2 regions of the Halomonas sp. MMH1-48 genome follow, and region 1 is predicted to be linked to the other one. Evidence: predicted binding sites of a transcription regulator. Region 1 holds the regulator's gene; the other holds the start of a gene.
What was found. The regulator sigma-54, encoded in region 1, starts transcription at its own class of promoters, with help from an activator protein. The targets are predictions, from matches to a motif close to TGGCACNNNNNTTGCTNT.

Region 1 (3,433 bases):
GCGTCTCTTCTTCTTTGTTGATCGCTTCTTCCAGCGTCATGTCGCTATCACGGGTGAGGGGATGACGACGGCGGGTGGCCGAGTAACGCTCCAGCAAAATACGCGCATCGGTTGTCAGGTAGATCACCTGAAAACGAATTTCCCGGTGGCGCAATTCTTCAAGTAGCGCTGGCAGACGCTCCAGCGCAGTAGGTAAGTTGCGTGCGTCGATACTGACGGCAATCCGGGTGCGCTCACCCTGGGCGCGCAACTCGTCGATAAGCGAGCCCAACAGCATGGCAGGCAAGTTATCGATCGCGTAATAGCCAAGATCTTCCAGCGCTTGTAAGGCGATAGACTTACCGGAACCTGAACGGCCGCTAATGATCACCAGTTGCATAGCGTCTCTCTTGGCGTTTGAGCGTAAGAAGTAAAGACAAATTGAAGGAGTAGATCTGTTACGCAGCCTGTTCGCGTATCTTGGCCGTTATCAGCGTCAACAGTTCTTTTTGACTGCCTGCTTTGCGCAGCTGTTGGCGAGTATCGGCGTCGTTCATGATCGTCGCGACTTGTCCGAGCAAAGCAAGGTGCGTGTCATCGGCTTCTTCAGGCACCAGCAAAACGAACACGAGATCGACCGGGTCCCCATCGATGGCATCGAAATCGACGGGTTCCGCCAGTTTCAAAAAGCCAGCAATGGGGGCACTGCAGTGCGGGCTTCTTGCGTGGGGAATGGCAACACCGTTGCCAATCCCCGTGCTGCCAAGACGCTCGCGCCCAATCAAACGACTGAACACTTCTTGGCTGTCAAGGCTGGGCGTGTTTTGGGCGATAAAGGTGCTGAAAAACTCCAGCACCCGCTTTTTGCTGCCCCCGGGTACGTCATAAAGCACGCGCTCCGGGGGGAGAATGGTTTCCAACGTCATTGAGTTAACGCACGCCTGCGCCTTGAGCGCGAGCTTGTGCTTTTTCCTTGTGTTTGACGAGTTGACGATCGATTTTGTCCGCAAGGGCATCGATGGCGGCATACATATCGTTATCGAGTGCCTCGGCATGAAGGTCAGCACCGGCGGCATGTAGCGTGCACGCTGCCTGCTGGCGCTCCTTTTCGACAGATAAGGTCACTTGTACCGTGGTGATATTGTCGTAGTGTCGTTCGACGCGTTCCAGCTTTTCGTTAACGTAGTCACGCAAGGCGTCAGTCAGTTCAACGTGATGACCAGTGATGTTTACTTGCATTGACGTGCTCCTTATCCATCGGGCTGTACTTCGATTGTAACCCTTTTTACGCTATTGCAAAGCCCTTGCGGTGAGTTTGTCACGACCAAGCGTTTAACTAGCGTAAACGGCGGCGCTCGCTCGAAGAGGGAATGCCCATCGACTCGCGATATTTCGCGACGGTACGTCGTGCCACGCTTATTCCGCCCTCTTCGAGAAGCGTCACCAAGCGACTATCGGAGAGCGGTTTGCCTGAGGGCTCCTCTTGAATGAGCTTTTTGATACGTGCGCGAATGGCCGTGCTCGAGTGGCTGTCGCCGCCGTCTTGGCCACTGACTTGACTGGAGAAAAAGTATTTCAACTCGAACACGCCACGCGGTGTATGAATGAACTTCTGTGTCGTCACGCGGGAAATGGTCGACTCATGCATCTCTACGGCTTCGGCGATGTCGGCCAAGATCAGCGGCTTCATGGCCTCTTCGCCGTGCTCTAGAAAGCCAATTTGGCGAGCGATGATTTCACGCCCCACGCGCAGCAAGGTGTCATTGCGGCTAGAGAGGCTTTTGATCAGCCAGCGCGCTTCTTGAAGGTGCTCTTTCAAGAACTGGTTGTCCTGGCTCTTGTCGGCGCGTTTGATCAAGCTGGCGTAGTCGGGTTGGATGCGTAGCCGTGGAAGAGCGTCCGGGTTGAGCTCTAAATGCCAGCCTTCGTTGTCATGGCGCACGACCAGATCGGGAGTGATGTAGCTATCGTCGGTCACGCCGTAGGCGCTGCCGGGTCGGGGGTCGAGGCTGCGAATTAATCGAATGACGTCATCCAACTGCTCATCGTCCAGGCTCAAACGGCGCTTGAGGAGGCGCATATCGTCTTTGCCTAGCGCCTCCAAAAACTGTCGTACCAGCCGTTTGGCTGGCATCAATAGCGGGGTGTCTTCCGGCAACGCAGCAAGTTGAAGCATCAGACATTCGCGCAGGTCGCGAGCGAATACGCCGGTCGGCTCGAACTGCTGCAAGCGCAGTAGGGTATTTTCCACTTCCCGTTGGCTCAAGCCGTCATGACCTTGTGCTTTGAGCCCTTCACGAATGTCGTTGAGCGGCTGGGTAAGATAACCATTGGCGTCCAGCGCATCGATCAGGCTCTCCGCAATTGCATATTCCCGTGAGCTGACATCGGTCATGGCCAGTTGCCACAGCAAATGGCCATGAAGGCTTTGGCCAGCGGCTTGGCGCTCGAAGTCGGGTCCTTCGCTACCACCGCTCAGACTGCCCATGTCTTGGTAGGTGTCCGACCAGTCGCTGTCGACGGAGAGTTCGTTGGGAATGCTGTCAGACCACTCGGCCTCTTGCGGCTCGCTGACTGCCTGCTCTCCAAACTCGTCCTCTTGCTCGAGCATAGGGTTGGCGTCAAGCGCTTGCTGAATTTCTTGACGGAGGTCCAGCGTAGAGAGCTGCAGCAGGGCAATGGCCTGTTGCAGCTGGGGTGTCATGGTCAGCTGTGTGCCGATACGCAATTGGAGAGAAGCTTTCATGACCATCTGAGAACCACTCGTTAATCAGAAAGCTCCACCCTAGAGCGAGTTATGGCTACGTGCAAGTGCAATAAGCATGCCACTAAAAGAAAAGTTTGGTCAGGCCTCGGTTTAGAGCCGGAAATCAGCGCCCAGATAGACGTCGCGAACCTTTTGGTTATTGAGAATCTCCTGGGCGTTCCCACTGGCGATGATGTGGCCATCGCCAACGATGTAGGCGATATCGCAAATATCCAGGGTTTCACGCACGTTGTGGTCGGTGATCAAGACGCCGATGTGGCGTTTTTTGAGTGCACGGATAATGGTTTTGATTTCGCCGACCGAAATAGGGTCGACCCCGGCAAAGGGTTCGTCGAGTAGAATGAACGCGGGCTCGGTGGCCAGCGACCGCGCGATCTCTACTCGACGGCGCTCGCCTCCTGAGAGGCTCATGCCTAGGTTGTCACGAATATGGGTGATATGAAAATCTTCGAGCAGTGACTCCAGGCGAGCTTCTCTGGCACTGCGATCGAGCGTTTTGCGCGTCTCGAGGATGGCCATGATGTTATCGGCTACCGAGAGCTTGCGAAAAATCGAGGCCTCTTGGGGAAGATACCCAATGCCTGCCATGGCGCGTTCGTGCATGGGCGCGTGGGTCAAATCCAGATCGTCGATACCCACATTGCCCGCATCGGATTTGACCAGTCCGACGATCATGTAAAACGAGGT
Region 2 (3,433 bases), on a different contig from region 1:
CATTGAGCATGACACCGCCGGTAAACGACGCAGTGACGAACTCAGGCCCAAACTGGAAAAAGGTCATGATGACAAAAACGGCGCCCAAGACCCGCATGGCTATCCAAATCGCGCCCACATTGAACATATCGTGGAAAGGCCCACTTTTCGCCCAGGCAGGTTGGGTGACTTTAACGTAGAGCGTCACGACGACTGACAGGCACAATACGAACAACGCGATAGCGGGTAAGGCGTCCTCCAGCAGAGATTGCAGCCCATCTGCCATAATCCCCATGCCAATATTGATCGAATCACCTATTTGGAAAGGCACCAAAAACAGCATTACCCCAATGATGGAAGGGATCAGAAACTTCAGTAAATCTCGGCTAGGGATGGGGGCCGTCGATGTCGGTTCTTCCGACTTCGCTTGAGAATGAGACATACGATTCACCTTTTGAGTGTGATTATTGGAGGTGGGCTGGCGGCGTCCGGAAGGGAAGCGCGGCTCCCCTTCTTATGTATTGTCGTATGCGCCTTGTTAGGTCAGCGCTTTTTCACGAACACGTGCATGCTAGGTTTAGGCGTTACGCTTAACACTCGGCAGTACGCAGAGCATTTCATACAGCAGCGTGGCACCCATCAGCGCCGTATTACCGCTGGGGTCATAAGGTGGCGATACCTCTACCAAGTCCCCGCCTACAATGTTCAAGCCCGCAGCGCCCCGCACGATTTCCAAGCCTTGGGCAGAGGTCAGGCCGCCCATTTCCACGGTGCCGGTGCCAGGGGCAACGGAGGGGTCTAAGCCGTCGATATCAAAACTGATATACACCGGGATATCGCCCATCTGCTCACGCACTTCCGCCATCAGCGGAGCGAGCGAGCGGTGCCAGCACTCTTCAGCAGGCACCACGCGGAAACCCTGCTCGCGGCACCAGTCGAAATCTTCGGGGGCGTAGCCGGTGCCGCGCAGACCGATTTGCATGACCTTGTTATGAGCCAGCAAGCCCTCTTCCTGGGCGCGGCGGAACGGCGTGCCATGGGCAATCGGCTCACCGAACATATGCTCGTTCACATCCGCATGGGCATCGATATGAATCAAGCCCACCGGGCCATGCTTTTTGGCCATGGCGCGTAGAATCGGCAGCGTCAGCGTGTGCTCGCCCCCTAGCGTGAGAGGAATGCAGTCATGCTTCAGCACGTCGTCGTAGAAGGCGGTGATGATGTCGACGCTTTTCGGCAGATGAAAGGTGTTGATGGGCACGTCACCGATATCGGCGACCTGAAGACGCTCGAAGGGAGCTGCCCCCGTGGCCATGTTGAAGGGGCGCAACATGCGCGACTCATCGCGAATCTGGCGTGGCCCCAGGCGGGTACCGGGGCGGTTCGATGTACCGATATCCATGGGAATGCCGATAAACGCTGCATCCAGCCCTTCGGCACTCTCTTGTGTGGGCAGGCGCATCATGGTGGCAGGACCGGCAAAGCGCGGCATGGTGTTGCCGCCCAGCGGCTGATTGAATTCCGACATCGTTCTCTCCTTGGATTTATTGTGGCTAGCCTGACGGCCTAGCGATTTATCTAGCTCATACACAGGTACTGCACAGACCATGCCAAGTTACCCACGCTGATAAATAGGTAGGTTTACCGCCTTATCGATGCAAAAATGAATCGATAAGCCAATGAATCAATGCAAAAATGAATCAATGAGTCATCTTTGCATTAACCTGTTCATCCAACGCTATAAAAGCGGCGGCGGTAGATTAAGGAGGGACGCATGAGTGAAATCGACAGGCGCGTACTGCAAACCATTGTGGAAACCGCGAATGACCACTTTTTTATTGTCAGTGGCGACGGTCAAATCTTGGATATAAGCCCAGGTGCCGAGGCGGTGTACGGCGTCTCGCGGGAAGAGCTGCTCTCCAGCAGCGTTCAACAGCTGCAGGCGGCCGGCGTTTTGAAACCTTCCATCACCCTGGAAGTGATGCGCACCCGCCAGCCCGCTCAGCTAATGCAAATCACCGGCACGGGTCGCCGCGTCATCGCAGAAGCCTACCCGGTGTTCGTCAACGGCACGCTAGAGCGCATTATCAGCCGCTCAAGAGATCTCACCGACTTACAGCTTCTGCAGGACGAGTACGCCCTGCTACAAAAACGCTTTAGCGAACACTTAAAGCGCAGCCAGGCCGCGCCCGATGCCGAAGAGCAAGCGCTGGATGCTGCGCTGGACCACCTTCAGGTCAGAAGCCATGTGATGCGGGAAATCGCCCTGTTGCTCAAGCGCGTGGCACCATCGGATGCCAACGTGCTGATGCTGGGGGAGTCTGGCGTGGGCAAGACGGCCTTTGCCAAGCAGCTCCACCGCTGGAGCGAGCGCCATCATGGCCCTTTCATCGAGGTCAACTGCGCATCAATTCCCGACAACCTGTTTGAGTCGGAGATGTTCGGCTACCAGCCCGGCGCGTTTAGCGGTGCAGCACGGCAAGGCAAAGCGGGGCTGCTGGAACAGGCCGAAGGGGGCACGCTGTTTCTGGATGAAATCGGCGAGCTGCCGTTGTTAATGCAAACCAAGCTGCTGAAAGTCATCCAGGATGGCAGCCTGACGCGCCTTGGGGATACGCGCTCCCGCCGGGTCGATTTTCGCTTGGTGGTCGCGACCAATCAGGATTTGGGCAAGCAGGTGGAAGCGGGGCGTTTCCGCCTCGACCTTTACTACCGCCTCAACGTCATCCCGGTCACCCTGCCACCGCTGCGCGACCGACGTGAGGATATTCCCGACTTGGTGGAAGCATGCTTACAACGGCTGAACCAGCGCTATGGGCGGCAGAAAATTCTCGGTAATCACGTATGGTCGACCCTCATGGGCAGCGACTGGCCGGGTAATGTCAGGGAGCTGGAAAACTGGCTGGAGAGAGCCTGGCTTTCAAGCCCCACCGATCAAATTGAAGTGCCTGCTACGCAGGCCTATACCGAACAGCATACCCACCGCTTGGCGAATGTATCTGCTTCACCTATCGCGGCACCGCTCGCCTCAGGCGAAAGCTTGAAAGAGTACCTAGAGCGGTTAGAGCGGGACGCGCTACGAACATTGTGTCACACGCTGCCCAGCACCTACGCCATCGCCAAGCGGCTGGGTATCAGCCAGTCCAGCGTCGTACGCCGGTTGCAGCGTTACGGCATTAACATCTCTCGTTGATGCTTAGCCCCATACGTCACACCCCTGCCACACGAGCGTCATTCAACCGCAACACCTCCATCACATGATTGACCTATAAGCCCACGGCCAATCTTGGAGGTGCTATGTCACAACAGCCGCAAATACGCCTTCAAAGCGTTTCCAAGCACTGGGGCGCGACCACGGCAGTCAACGACATTTCCTTCGACATTCAGCCTGGGCAGTTCGTCATCCTGCTGGGGCCGTCAGGCTGTGGAAAATCCACCACGCTGCGCATGATCG

Region 2: the regulator sigma-54 is predicted to act here: its motif matches at 1,575-1,592, upstream of speB (agmatinase).

Annotation. Positions count from the first base shown of each region.
Region 1 is NZ_JAKRFL010000001.1:413,718-417,150, reverse strand. Features, by position in the region: gene rapZ (RNase adapter RapZ) at 1-379, opposite strand, end outside; gene ptsN (PTS IIA-like nitrogen regulatory protein PtsN) at 438-905, opposite strand; gene raiA (ribosome-associated translation inhibitor RaiA) at 910-1,218, opposite strand; gene MHM37_RS01990 (RNA polymerase factor sigma-54) at 1,316-2,731, opposite strand; gene lptB (LPS export ABC transporter ATP-binding protein) at 2,837-3,433, opposite strand, start outside.
Region 2 is NZ_JAKRFL010000017.1:11,274-14,706, forward strand. Features, by position in the region: gene MHM37_RS13690 (YjiH family protein) at 1-421, opposite strand, end outside; gene speB (agmatinase) at 557-1,507, opposite strand; gene MHM37_RS13700 (sigma 54-interacting transcriptional regulator) at 1,754-3,172, shown strand; gene MHM37_RS13705 (ABC transporter ATP-binding protein) at 3,277-3,433, shown strand, end outside.